One region of the Rhodococcus sp. SJ-3 genome, then DNA from elsewhere that is predicted to be linked to it. Evidence: riboswitches for the same ligand, from Rfam matches in the RefSeq annotation. Region 1 holds a riboswitch; each other region holds the start of a gene.

What was found. A riboswitch is a leader RNA that binds a small molecule or an ion and turns the genes downstream of it on or off. The one in region 1 is predicted to bind thiamine pyrophosphate.
Region 2: another riboswitch for thiamine pyrophosphate. It lies ahead of ACTDXD_RS20370 (TenA family protein); the one in region 1 lies ahead of ACTDXD_RS17275 (3-oxoacyl-ACP reductase).
Region 3: another riboswitch for thiamine pyrophosphate. It lies ahead of thiO (glycine oxidase ThiO); the one in region 1 lies ahead of ACTDXD_RS17275 (3-oxoacyl-ACP reductase).

The regions. Positions count from the first base shown of each region.
Region 1 is NZ_CM123306.1:3,702,172-3,705,442, reverse strand. It holds gene ACTDXD_RS17285 (ABC transporter permease) at 1-761, shown strand, start outside; gene ACTDXD_RS17280 (DUF998 domain-containing protein) at 766-1,356, shown strand; TPP riboswitch at 1,400-1,491, shown strand; gene ACTDXD_RS17275 (3-oxoacyl-ACP reductase) at 1,546-2,325, shown strand; gene ACTDXD_RS17270 (LLM class flavin-dependent oxidoreductase) at 2,325-3,271, shown strand, end outside.
Region 2 is NZ_CM123306.1:4,375,384-4,378,654, forward strand. It holds gene ACTDXD_RS20365 (ABC transporter substrate-binding protein) at 1-718, opposite strand, end outside; gene ACTDXD_RS20370 (TenA family protein) at 748-1,458, opposite strand; TPP riboswitch at 1,451-1,547, opposite strand; gene ACTDXD_RS20375 (carboxylesterase/lipase family protein) at 1,631-3,172, shown strand; gene ACTDXD_RS20380 (TetR family transcriptional regulator) at 3,228-3,271, shown strand, end outside.
Region 3 is NZ_CM123306.1:804,894-808,164, reverse strand. It holds gene ACTDXD_RS03695 (NUDIX hydrolase) at 1-497, shown strand, start outside; gene thiE (thiamine phosphate synthase) at 502-1,203, opposite strand; TPP riboswitch at 1,230-1,344, shown strand; gene thiO (glycine oxidase ThiO) at 1,340-2,404, shown strand; gene thiS (sulfur carrier protein ThiS) at 2,401-2,616, shown strand; gene ACTDXD_RS03675 (thiazole synthase) at 2,609-3,271, shown strand, end outside.

The DNA.
Region 1 (3,271 bases):
CCGGTACGGAGATCCGGCGGCCCGGTTTCGCGGCATGGCTGACGCTGATCGCGTGCGAAGCGAGGATGGTGGCACGCGACACGGCGGGTCTCGTCGTCCCGATCGGCCTCCCGCTGCTCATCCTTGTCATGAGTGCGGCGACCGCGAGCGGCGAGGTTGTGATCAACGGACGCTCAGCGCTCGATGTGTACGTTATGCCGCTGGTGTTCACGATCATCATCGCCACGATCGGTGTCATCAACATGCCGAGTTTCCTGGCGTACTACCGTCGCACGGGGATTCTGCGTCGACTGTCGGTGACACCGGCGTCTCCTGCGATGGTCCTGGTGGCACAGGTCGTGGTGAGCGTGCTGCAGACCCTGGTCGGGCTCGGTGCGGCGCTGATCGTCGCGATCGTCTTCTTCGACGCCCGGCTACCTGTGCACCCAGGCACTGCTCTCGGTGTCTTCGTGCTTTCGATGGCGGCGATGTATGCGGTGGGAATGATCGTCGCGGCGATCTCCCCGACCCCGAACTCCGCGGTGGCGATCGGTCTCGTCGCGTTCTTCGCACTCGGCGCGACCGGCGGCTTGTTCGGCAGCATCGATTCGCTCCCGGAGCCCGTTGCCGCGGTGGGAGAGTGGCTACCGTTCGGCGCCTCGTCGCAGGCCATGTCCGCGGCATGGGCCGGAAGTCCGGCCGATCCGGCCCATTTCGTCGCGCTCGGCGTGGCGATCGTGACCGGTGTCGTCGTTGCGGCGGCGCTCTTCCGGTGGGAATGACCGCGTGACGATCATCGGTTCGGTCGCGCTCACGGTCTTCGTCGTGGTCTTCCTCGTCGAGGGGTGGACCCGCCCCGGCTATCACCCGGTACGCCAGCCCGTCAGTGCGCTCGCACTCGGCCGCCGAGGCTGGATCCAGACCACCAACTTCATCGCGTGCGGCGTAGGAGTGGCCCTCGGATCCGTCGGCGTCGCCGACGCATTCGGCAGTGTGTTGCTCGGCGTGACGATCGGAGTGTTCGGCGTCGCCCTCGTACTCTCGGGACTCTTTCCGATGGATGCGATGCGTGGATATCCGCCGGGCACACCGGACCGCACACCGACGGTGTACACGCGCCGCCACAAGATTCATGACCACGCGGGTGCAGTCGTGTTCACCTCGCTTCCTGCAGCCGCGATCATCGCCGCGTTCACGGTGTCCGGCGCCGCGTGGACATGGTTTTCGGGCCTGACCGCCGGCGCGCTGAGCATCGGCTTCGTCGCATTCGGGCAGGCGTGGGAAAACGACGCCCGGCTCGCCGGGCTCGTGCAGCGGGTGGTGATCACCGTGGGCTGGGCGTGGCTCGCGTTGCTGTTCGCCCATGCCGGAACGTGACGTGCTCCGGCGTTGCCCGTGCACACTGCTAACCTGGGGTTCGGAACTCGACACGGGGTGCCGGAAACGGCTGAGACCACACCCGTAGAACCTGATCTCGATCATGCGAGCGAAGGGATGCCGAGTCGGCAACAGACCAGTGGACCGATGCCGCCTGTGTATCCCTCGCTCCGAAGGGAAGGCGCCACAATGGCTCTCGTCACAACGTCACTGCAGAATCAGATCGTCCTGATCACCGGCGCAGCCCGCGGGCTCGGCAGCAGCATCGCGCAGGCCTTCGCGGACGAAGGCGCGTCGGTCGTGGTGAACTACCGGCGCAGCGGCGATGCAGCACAGGCTCTCGCCGAGAGCATCGGCTCCGAACGAGCGATCGCCGTGCAGGCCGATGTCACCGACCGCACGCAGGTACAGGCTGCGTTCGACCGGGCGCGCGAACACTTCGGACGTCCGGTGACCACCGTGGTGAACAATGCCCTTCCCGACTTCTCCTTCAACGGTGACGCCCGAGACAAGGCCGACGAGATCGGTTACGGTGCGTTCGCAGCGCAACTCGAAGGCATCGTCGGTGGCGCGGTGAACACGATCCAGGCCGCCCTGAGGGGCATGCGCGAAGCCGGCGGCGGCAGCATCGTCAACATCGGGACCAACCTGTTCCAGAACCCGGTCGTGCCGTACCACGACTACACCGCGGCGAAAGCGGCCCTGCTGTCGACGACCCGCACCTTTGCTGCGGATCTGGGCCCCGAAGGCATCCGGGTGAACATGGTGTCGGGCGGACTCCTGCGCACCACCGATGCATCGTCCGCGACACCTCCTGAGGTCTTCGACCTGATCGCCGCGTCCACCCCGCTGCGTGCGGTCACGACGCCGGAGGACTTCGCCGCCGCCGTGCTGTTCTTCGCGTCCGACTGGTCGCGAGCAGTGACCGGGCAGAACCTCGTCGTCGACGGCGGGCTGGTGATGGACTGATGCCGGTGGTACGCACCCTGCATCTGGGCGCATTTCTGTACGGTGCCGGGCATCATTCTTCGGCGTGGCGGCACCCGGACTCCGCCGCGGAGCGCATCGGCGACATCGCCTACTTCGAGGAACTCGCGCGCACCGCCGAACGGGGCTGCTTCGATGCGGTGTTCTTCGCCGACGGGCACAGTGTGAACACCGCGTACACGGCGGGCACGACGTGGTTTCTCGAACCGCTCACGGCGCTGTCTGCGATGGCGCGGGCCACTGAGAAGATCGGCCTGGTCACCACGGTGTCCGCAAGTTTCTACACGCCGTTCCACGCGGCCCGCATGCTCGCCTCGCTCGATCACATCAGCGGTGGACGCGCCGGTGCCAACATCGTGACCTCGATGTTCGACGCCGAAGCCCGCAACCACGGACTCGAGTCACTACCGGCCCACGCCGAACGATACGGGCGAGCGGCGGAGTTCATCGACGCGATTGTCGCGCTGTGGGATTCGTGGGAAGAGCACGCCGTGATCGCGGACCGCACTGCCGGGCGTTTCCTGGATGCCGACGCGATCCACCGGATCGAACACCACGGTAGACACTTCCGAGTGGACGGCCCGCTCACGGTGCCACGCTGCCCGCAGGGACGCCCCGTGTTGTTCCAGGCCGGCGCCTCCGACACCGGACGCGACCTCGCAGCACGCCACGCCGAGGCCGTGTATTCGGTCGCCTGGGACCTTCCGGCAGCGCTCGAGTTCGCTACCGATCTGCGGTCCCGCACCGCCGCCGCGGGGCGTGATGCCGCGTCTATCGCGATACTGCCCGGTCTCGTCACCTACGTCGGCCGCACCGACGACGAAGCACACGCGAAGAAGGCCGCATTGGACTCTCTTCTCGATGTCGAGGGTGCTCTCGCCCAGCTCGGGTCGTTCACCGGCCGGGACTACACCGGTCATGCTCTCGA
Region 2 (3,271 bases), 670 kb from region 1:
CGGGATCGTCGGCAGCGATCTCGTAGCCACGCTGCAGTGCCTGCACGAACGCGCGACCACGATCGGGGTTCTCGGCGAGCCAGTCCTCGCTGCCGTTGACGACGATCGCGTACTGATCGGGGAATCCGTAGTCGGTGTAGTCGAAATAGCGCATCGGCAATCCACGATGCTCCGCTTCGAGTCCCTCCCACGCCAGATACGAGACGGTGAAGTCCGCGGTGCCCGAATAGACGGCCTCGTACGCCGACGTTCCGAGAACGACCTCGTCGAACTCGCCTCGCCCGCCATCGTTGCGGATGACCTGCGCCAATGTCTCCGAGACACCTGGATCGGCGAAACCTGCGTAGATTCGGCCGTCGAGGTCTGCCGGCCGTGTGAGATCGCCGCGGTCGGACTTGACCGCAATACCTGTCGCCCAATGTTGTAACGGGGCGAGGACCGAAACGGTATGCGCTCCTGCGGCGCGTGCGAACGTCGCCATTCCTTGCGTCGAGATCCCGAATTCCGCATTGCCCGCGTCGACGAGAGTGTCGGGTGACGCATCGTTGTAAGGAAGGATCTCGACGTCGAGCCCGGCGTCGTCGAACAATCCTTCCTGCAACGCTACGTACAGACCGGTGTGGTTGGTGTTGGGAGTCCAGTCGAGTGCGAACCGGATCGTGTCGTCGGAACCGCCGCTGGCGCACGCAGTGGCAGTGCACAGGGTCCAGACAGCGATGGTGAGGGCGGTGATCCGGTGCCGGAGCGTCACGACGCAGGCCACGGATGCGTGTTCAGGGCGGTGTCCCAGAACATGAGCTCGTAGCGGGTCGCGAAGATGAAGGCATCGATCATCGCGTCTCGTTCGGTCTCGGTCGCCGCGGCTCCGGCGGCATCGACCAGTGCACGTGCACCCGCGACCGAATCCTGGAAGTCCTGGTCGTCGTAGGCAGCCACCCATTGTGCGTAGGGATGGGCCGGATCGGCGGCGAGCACGTCGGCCGCGCGAGACGCCAGATCGCGGCACACTTCGGCGTAGATCCAGAAGCACGGCAGCACTGCGGCGGCACCCACCGGGTACGGCTCGGTCGCCACCGTGGCAGTCAGGTACGAGACGTAGCCGAGGCAAGCGGGGGAGTGGGCGACAGGAGCGTCGTTGGCGGGCAGTACCCCACCGTGGAGAAGGCGCTGGTGCAGCGAGGACTCTTCGGTGGCCGCCGTCGCGGAGCTCGTCGCCCAGAATGCGCCGGTGACCGGGTCGGGCGCCTTGGACGCAAGCAGCGCGAGGGCTTTGGCGTATCCGGCCAGGTAGAGCCCATCCTGCTCGATGTAGAAGCGGAACGATTCGAGTGGCAGTGTGCCGTCGCCCAGGCGGCGCAGGAACTCGAGGTCGTCGATGGAGTCGCGCAGAACCTTCGTGCGGTCCCACAGGACATCGGTGAAACGGTCGGTCGGTGAATCGTGCGCAGGCACAGTCATCCCGAATCATCCCTTCGTCAGCATTACCTGATCAGGTTCGACGGGTGTGATCTCAGCCCCGCTGTCGCGAAGCACCCCGTGTCGGTCGGAGGCGACGATAGCACCCCGGGCGGGCCGTGGGCGCGGCTGCTGATGGGTACGTTGGGATGCGAGAAGCTCACCGGGAGGTCATGTGGACGCCGAGACGCTCGTTGTCGGATGCAAGTACGGTGACGCCCGCGGGTATCGCGACGGCGCGGTGTACTCGTGGAAAGGGATCCCGTTCGCGGCCCCGACCGGCGGCTACATGAGATTCCGCTCGCCGGAGAGCCCCCGGCCGTGGTCGGGCGTGCTCGACTGCGAGCGGTATGGTCCGATCGCTCCACAGAGCCCGAACAGCCCGATCGGAATCTCGTCCGAGATGTCGATCGGGGAGGACTGCCTCTCTCTCAACATCTGGGCGCCCGAACCGGACGGCGAGAAGCGCCCGGTGATGGTGTGGATCCACGGTGGTGCGTATGTCATCGGCTACTCGGGTCAGAAGATCTACGACGGACGTGCGCTCTGTGAAGCGGGGAACGTCGTGGTGGTCACCCTCAACTATCGCCTGGGTGCCCTCGGATTCCTCGATCTGTCGTCGTTCTCGTCCGCCGGCGACACATATGAGTCGAATCTAGGTCTGCGAGATCAAATTTCGGCGCTCGAATGGGTCCGCGACTGCATCGCGGACTTCGGAGGCGACCCGGATAATGTCACCCTGTTCGGCGAATCGTCCGGTGGGGGCTCCGTCACGACGCTGATGACGGTGCCTCGTGCGGAGGGGCTGTTTCATCGGGCGATCGCGCAGTCGCCGCCGGCGACGTCGGTATACGGTCGTGAGCGTGCCGCGGTGGTCGCCGAGCGGTTCCTCGGGATCCTCGAGGTGTCTCCGGCTCGGGTGGGGCGTCTCCGGCAGATGCCTTTCGAGCAGCTCGTCGAGGCGGCCGAAACGGTGGTCGGGGAGATCCCCACGAAAGTTCCGGGCACATTGGCCATGACGCCGGTGGTCGATCGCGACCTCGTGCCCAAGTACCCGGTCGCGGCATTCCAGAAAGGCCTGTCGCACCGGGTGCCGCTCATCATCGGTTCGAACAAGGACGAGCCGTCGATTTTCCGTTTCATGAAGTCGCCGTTGATGCCGGTCGACGATTCGTCCGTGCGCGCCATGCTGGAGGCGCTTGCGAAGGACCGCCCCGATCTCGAGCCCGAACGGCTCGCCGAAATCGCCGCAGCGTATCCCGATCTGCCGAAGCCGAGCGGGGCGATGGCCTTGTCGCGCGACGCCGGGTTCCGGATGCCGGTGTTGTGGGTGGCGGAAGCGCACTCCGAGCATTCCCAGACGTGGGTGTACCGCTTCGACCACGCGACGCCGATGCTCAAGGCGGCGCGGATCGGCGCCGGGCATGCAACCGAATTACCCTACGTATTCGGTAATTTCGGCACGCTCGGTCGAGATCCGAGTTTCTGGCTCGGTGGGCGTAGGAGTGCGATCGAGGTGTCGGGCAGGATTCAGCGGCGATGGTTGGCGTTCGCGAAGCACGCGGTTCCTGCCGCGCTGGACGCGTCGAAGCACTGGCCGCAGTACGAGCCGCGCGAGCGGGCCACCCTACTCATCGATGCACGGGACACAGTGGTCGCGGATCCGGAGGGCGCAATGCGTGAGGTGTGGGGCGCGCAGGTGATGGGTTTCTCCTGAACCGGGTCGGGGGCGCAGTCTTGACGTCGTTGAACGCGTGTGCAACCCTTGGAACATGCGTTCAACCGAGGGCGTTTCCGACCTCACCACACGCGCTCG
Region 3 (3,271 bases), 2.9 Mb from region 1:
AGGACGAGGTCGAATCGTTGCCGTTGCACGCGGGATTCGCCGAAGCCTGGTCTGCTCTGCGCACCCGCCCGGTGAGGATGCTGCTCGACACCGCGAACGTTCTCGGAGCCGGTGGGCCGTCCGGATGGTGGCGAGACCGTCCCGGTGCGACAGGTGCCCTGCTCACCGGCATCGCGGCGGCCCTCCCACGCACCGTCGAACTTCCCGACAGAACATTCGGGTGGGTGTCGCGGGTCGAGGCGGTGCTCGAAGGCCGTGCGCGTAGCGCGATCGTCGACAACGACCGCACCCGCGTGCACACCGCGGACGGCAGTGGCGACGACGAACTCGCGCGGCTTGCCGCAGCAGTTGCTCCCGATACTTCGGCTGTTCCCGCTACGGCGACCGCGCTCGATCCGGCCGTGACAGTGGTGGTGACCGCCGATCGGGGACTGCGTGCGCGTCTGCCCCACGGCACGATGACGCTGTCCCCGTCGGCAGTACTCGGCTGGCTGTAGGACGTCAGACAGGCAGCGCAGCCTTCAGCGCTGCCGCGGCAGCGCGCGGGTCGTCGGCCTTCGTGATCGCGCGCACCACCGCGATGCGCTGGGCGCCCGCGTCGAGCACCTGCGGGAGACGTTCGAGATCCACACCGCCGATCGCGAACCACGGTCGCTGCGGATGCGAAGCGTGTACCTCCCGGAGGACGTCGAGTCCGGCTGCTGTGCGCCCCGGCTTGGTCGGGGTGTCCCACACCGGACCGGACGCGAAATAGTCCACTCCGTCCTCGCCGTCGGCGAGCACGGCCTGCGCGCGGCTGGCCGTGGACCGGCCGATGACGATGTCGTCGCCGAGGATCCTCCGCGCCTGCTTCACCGGCAGGTCGCCCTGTCCGAGGTGCAGAATGTCGGCGCCTGCGGCGAGCGCAATGTCGGCGCGGTCGTTGACCGCGAACAGTGCCCCGTGGCGTGCACACGCATCGGCGATCACCTCGAGCGCGGCGAGTTCCTCACCGGCCTCCAGGCGGCCGAACTTCTTCTCACCTGCGGAGTCCTTGTCGCGCAACTGCACGATATCGACGCCGCCGACCAGGGCTTCCTCGATGAACCGGGCGAGATCGCGGGTGTCGCGACGGGCATCGGTGCACAGGTACAACCGCGCGGTCGCGAGGCGTCCACGGGGGTCGGGATGGCTGCCGCGGTAGGTGGTCGGGTAGGTCGTCACGGACAAGACGGTAGCCTCTACCTCGAAAGTGACAACACGGGAGTCCCGAGGAACGCGGGGCTGAGAGGGGGCCTGCCGGCCCCGACCGTTATGACCTGAACCGGATCATGCCGGCGCAGGGAGTGAGGTGGATGTCGTGTCGACAGTAGCGGTCATCGGTGGTGGCGTGATCGGTCTGGCCGTCGCGTGGCGTGCAGCCCGCGCGGGATGGACGGTCACCGTCCACGATCGTGCCCCGGGCACCGGCGCATCCTGGGTTGCGGGCGGAATGCTCGCACCGTTGTCGGAAGGGTGGCCCGGGGAAGAGCACGTCCTCGATCTCGGGGCGGCCTCGCTGCAGCGCTGGCCCGCACTCGCGCACGACCTCGAATGCGAGACCGGCATCGACGTCTTCACCGCGGGTGCATCGCTGACCGTTGCTCTGGACGCCGCGGACGCCGCCGACCTGCGCACGATCGCAACCTGGGTGGCGGAGCAGGGCCACGAGATGCGCATCCTCACCCGGGCCGAGATCCGTGATCTCGAACCGTCGCTGGGTCCGCGGATCAGGCTCGGCCTGCTGGCCCCCACCGAACTGTCCGTCGACAACAGAAGGCTCGTCGAAGCGCTGCATCGCGCTGCCGTCGCCGCGGGTGTGCAGTTCGTCCAGGCTTCCGTCGGCGACCTCGACGAACTGTCCGACGACCGCGTCGTGCTCGCCGCGGGGTACGCATCGGCGCGACTGTGGCCGGACCTTCCGGTCCGGCCGGTCAAAGGTGAGATCCTGCGGCTGCGCGTACGCCCCGGAGCAACCCCGCCGCCGCAGCACACCGTGCGCGGCAGTGTGCACGGACGCCCCGCGTATCTGGTGCCACGCGCCGACGGGATCGTCGTGGGAGCGACCCAGTACGAAGCGGACGACACCGAGGTCACGGTCGCGGGAGTGCGCGACCTGATCGCCGACGCCGAAATGCTGTTTCCCGCGATCGGTGAGTACGAACTGCACGAGGCGAGCGCGGGGCTGCGCCCGATGAGTCCTGACAATCTGCCGCTGATCGGCAGATTGTCGGATCGGGTGATTGCTGCTACCGGGCACGGCCGCAACGGAATTCTGCTCACCGCGATCACGGTCGACTCGGTGCTCGCCGAGCTCGCCGACGACCCGCTCGCCGAGGTGGCACATGCAGATCCCCAACGATTCGCGAAGGAGAGCGTGCGATGACGAATCAGATTTCGGTCGGTATCACCGTCAACGGTGAGGAGAAATATTTTGCAGACGAACCGACCATGACGGACCTGCTGGCCGAGATGGGACTGCCCGAGAAGGGCATCGCGGTCGCCGTCGACGGGGTGTTGTTCCCCCGGGGACGCTGGAGCGAGAAAATCGGCAAGGGTGCGCAGATCGAGATCCTCACGGCGGTGCAGGGTGGCTGAACACGCACTCGCGCGGGTGGACCCGGGGCAGGATCTCCCCCCGCTGACCATCGCCGGGCGATCGTTCTCGTCCCGGTTGATCACCGGCACGGGAGGTGCTGCGAACCTTGCAGTGCTCGAGGACGCGCTCGTTGCCTCGGGTACCGAATTGACCACTGTGGCGATGCGTCGGGTCGACGCGACGTCGGGAACGGGCGTGCTGGACCTGCTGGTTCGGCTCGGGATCGCGCCGCTGCCGAACACCGCGGGGTGCCGCGGAGCGAAGGAGGCGGTCCTCACCGCGCAACTGGGCCGGGAAGCGCTCGAAACCGATTGGGTCAAGCTCGAAGTCATCGCCGACGAACGAACCCTGTTGCCCGACGCGATCGAATTGGTCTCTGCTGCAGAGCAGCTCGTGGACGACGGGTTCAATGTCCTGCCGTACACCACCGATGATCCGGTGCTCGCGCGTCGCCTGGAGGATGTCGGGTGTGTCGCGGTGATGCCGCTCGGATCGCCGATCGGGACGGGGCTGGGTATCGCCAATCCACACCACATCGAGATGATCGTGGAATCCGCTGGGGTACCCGTCATTCTCGACGCCGGTATCGGTACTGCCTCGGATGCTGCCCTCGCCATGGAACTGGGCTGCGACGCGGTGCTCCTCGCCACGGCG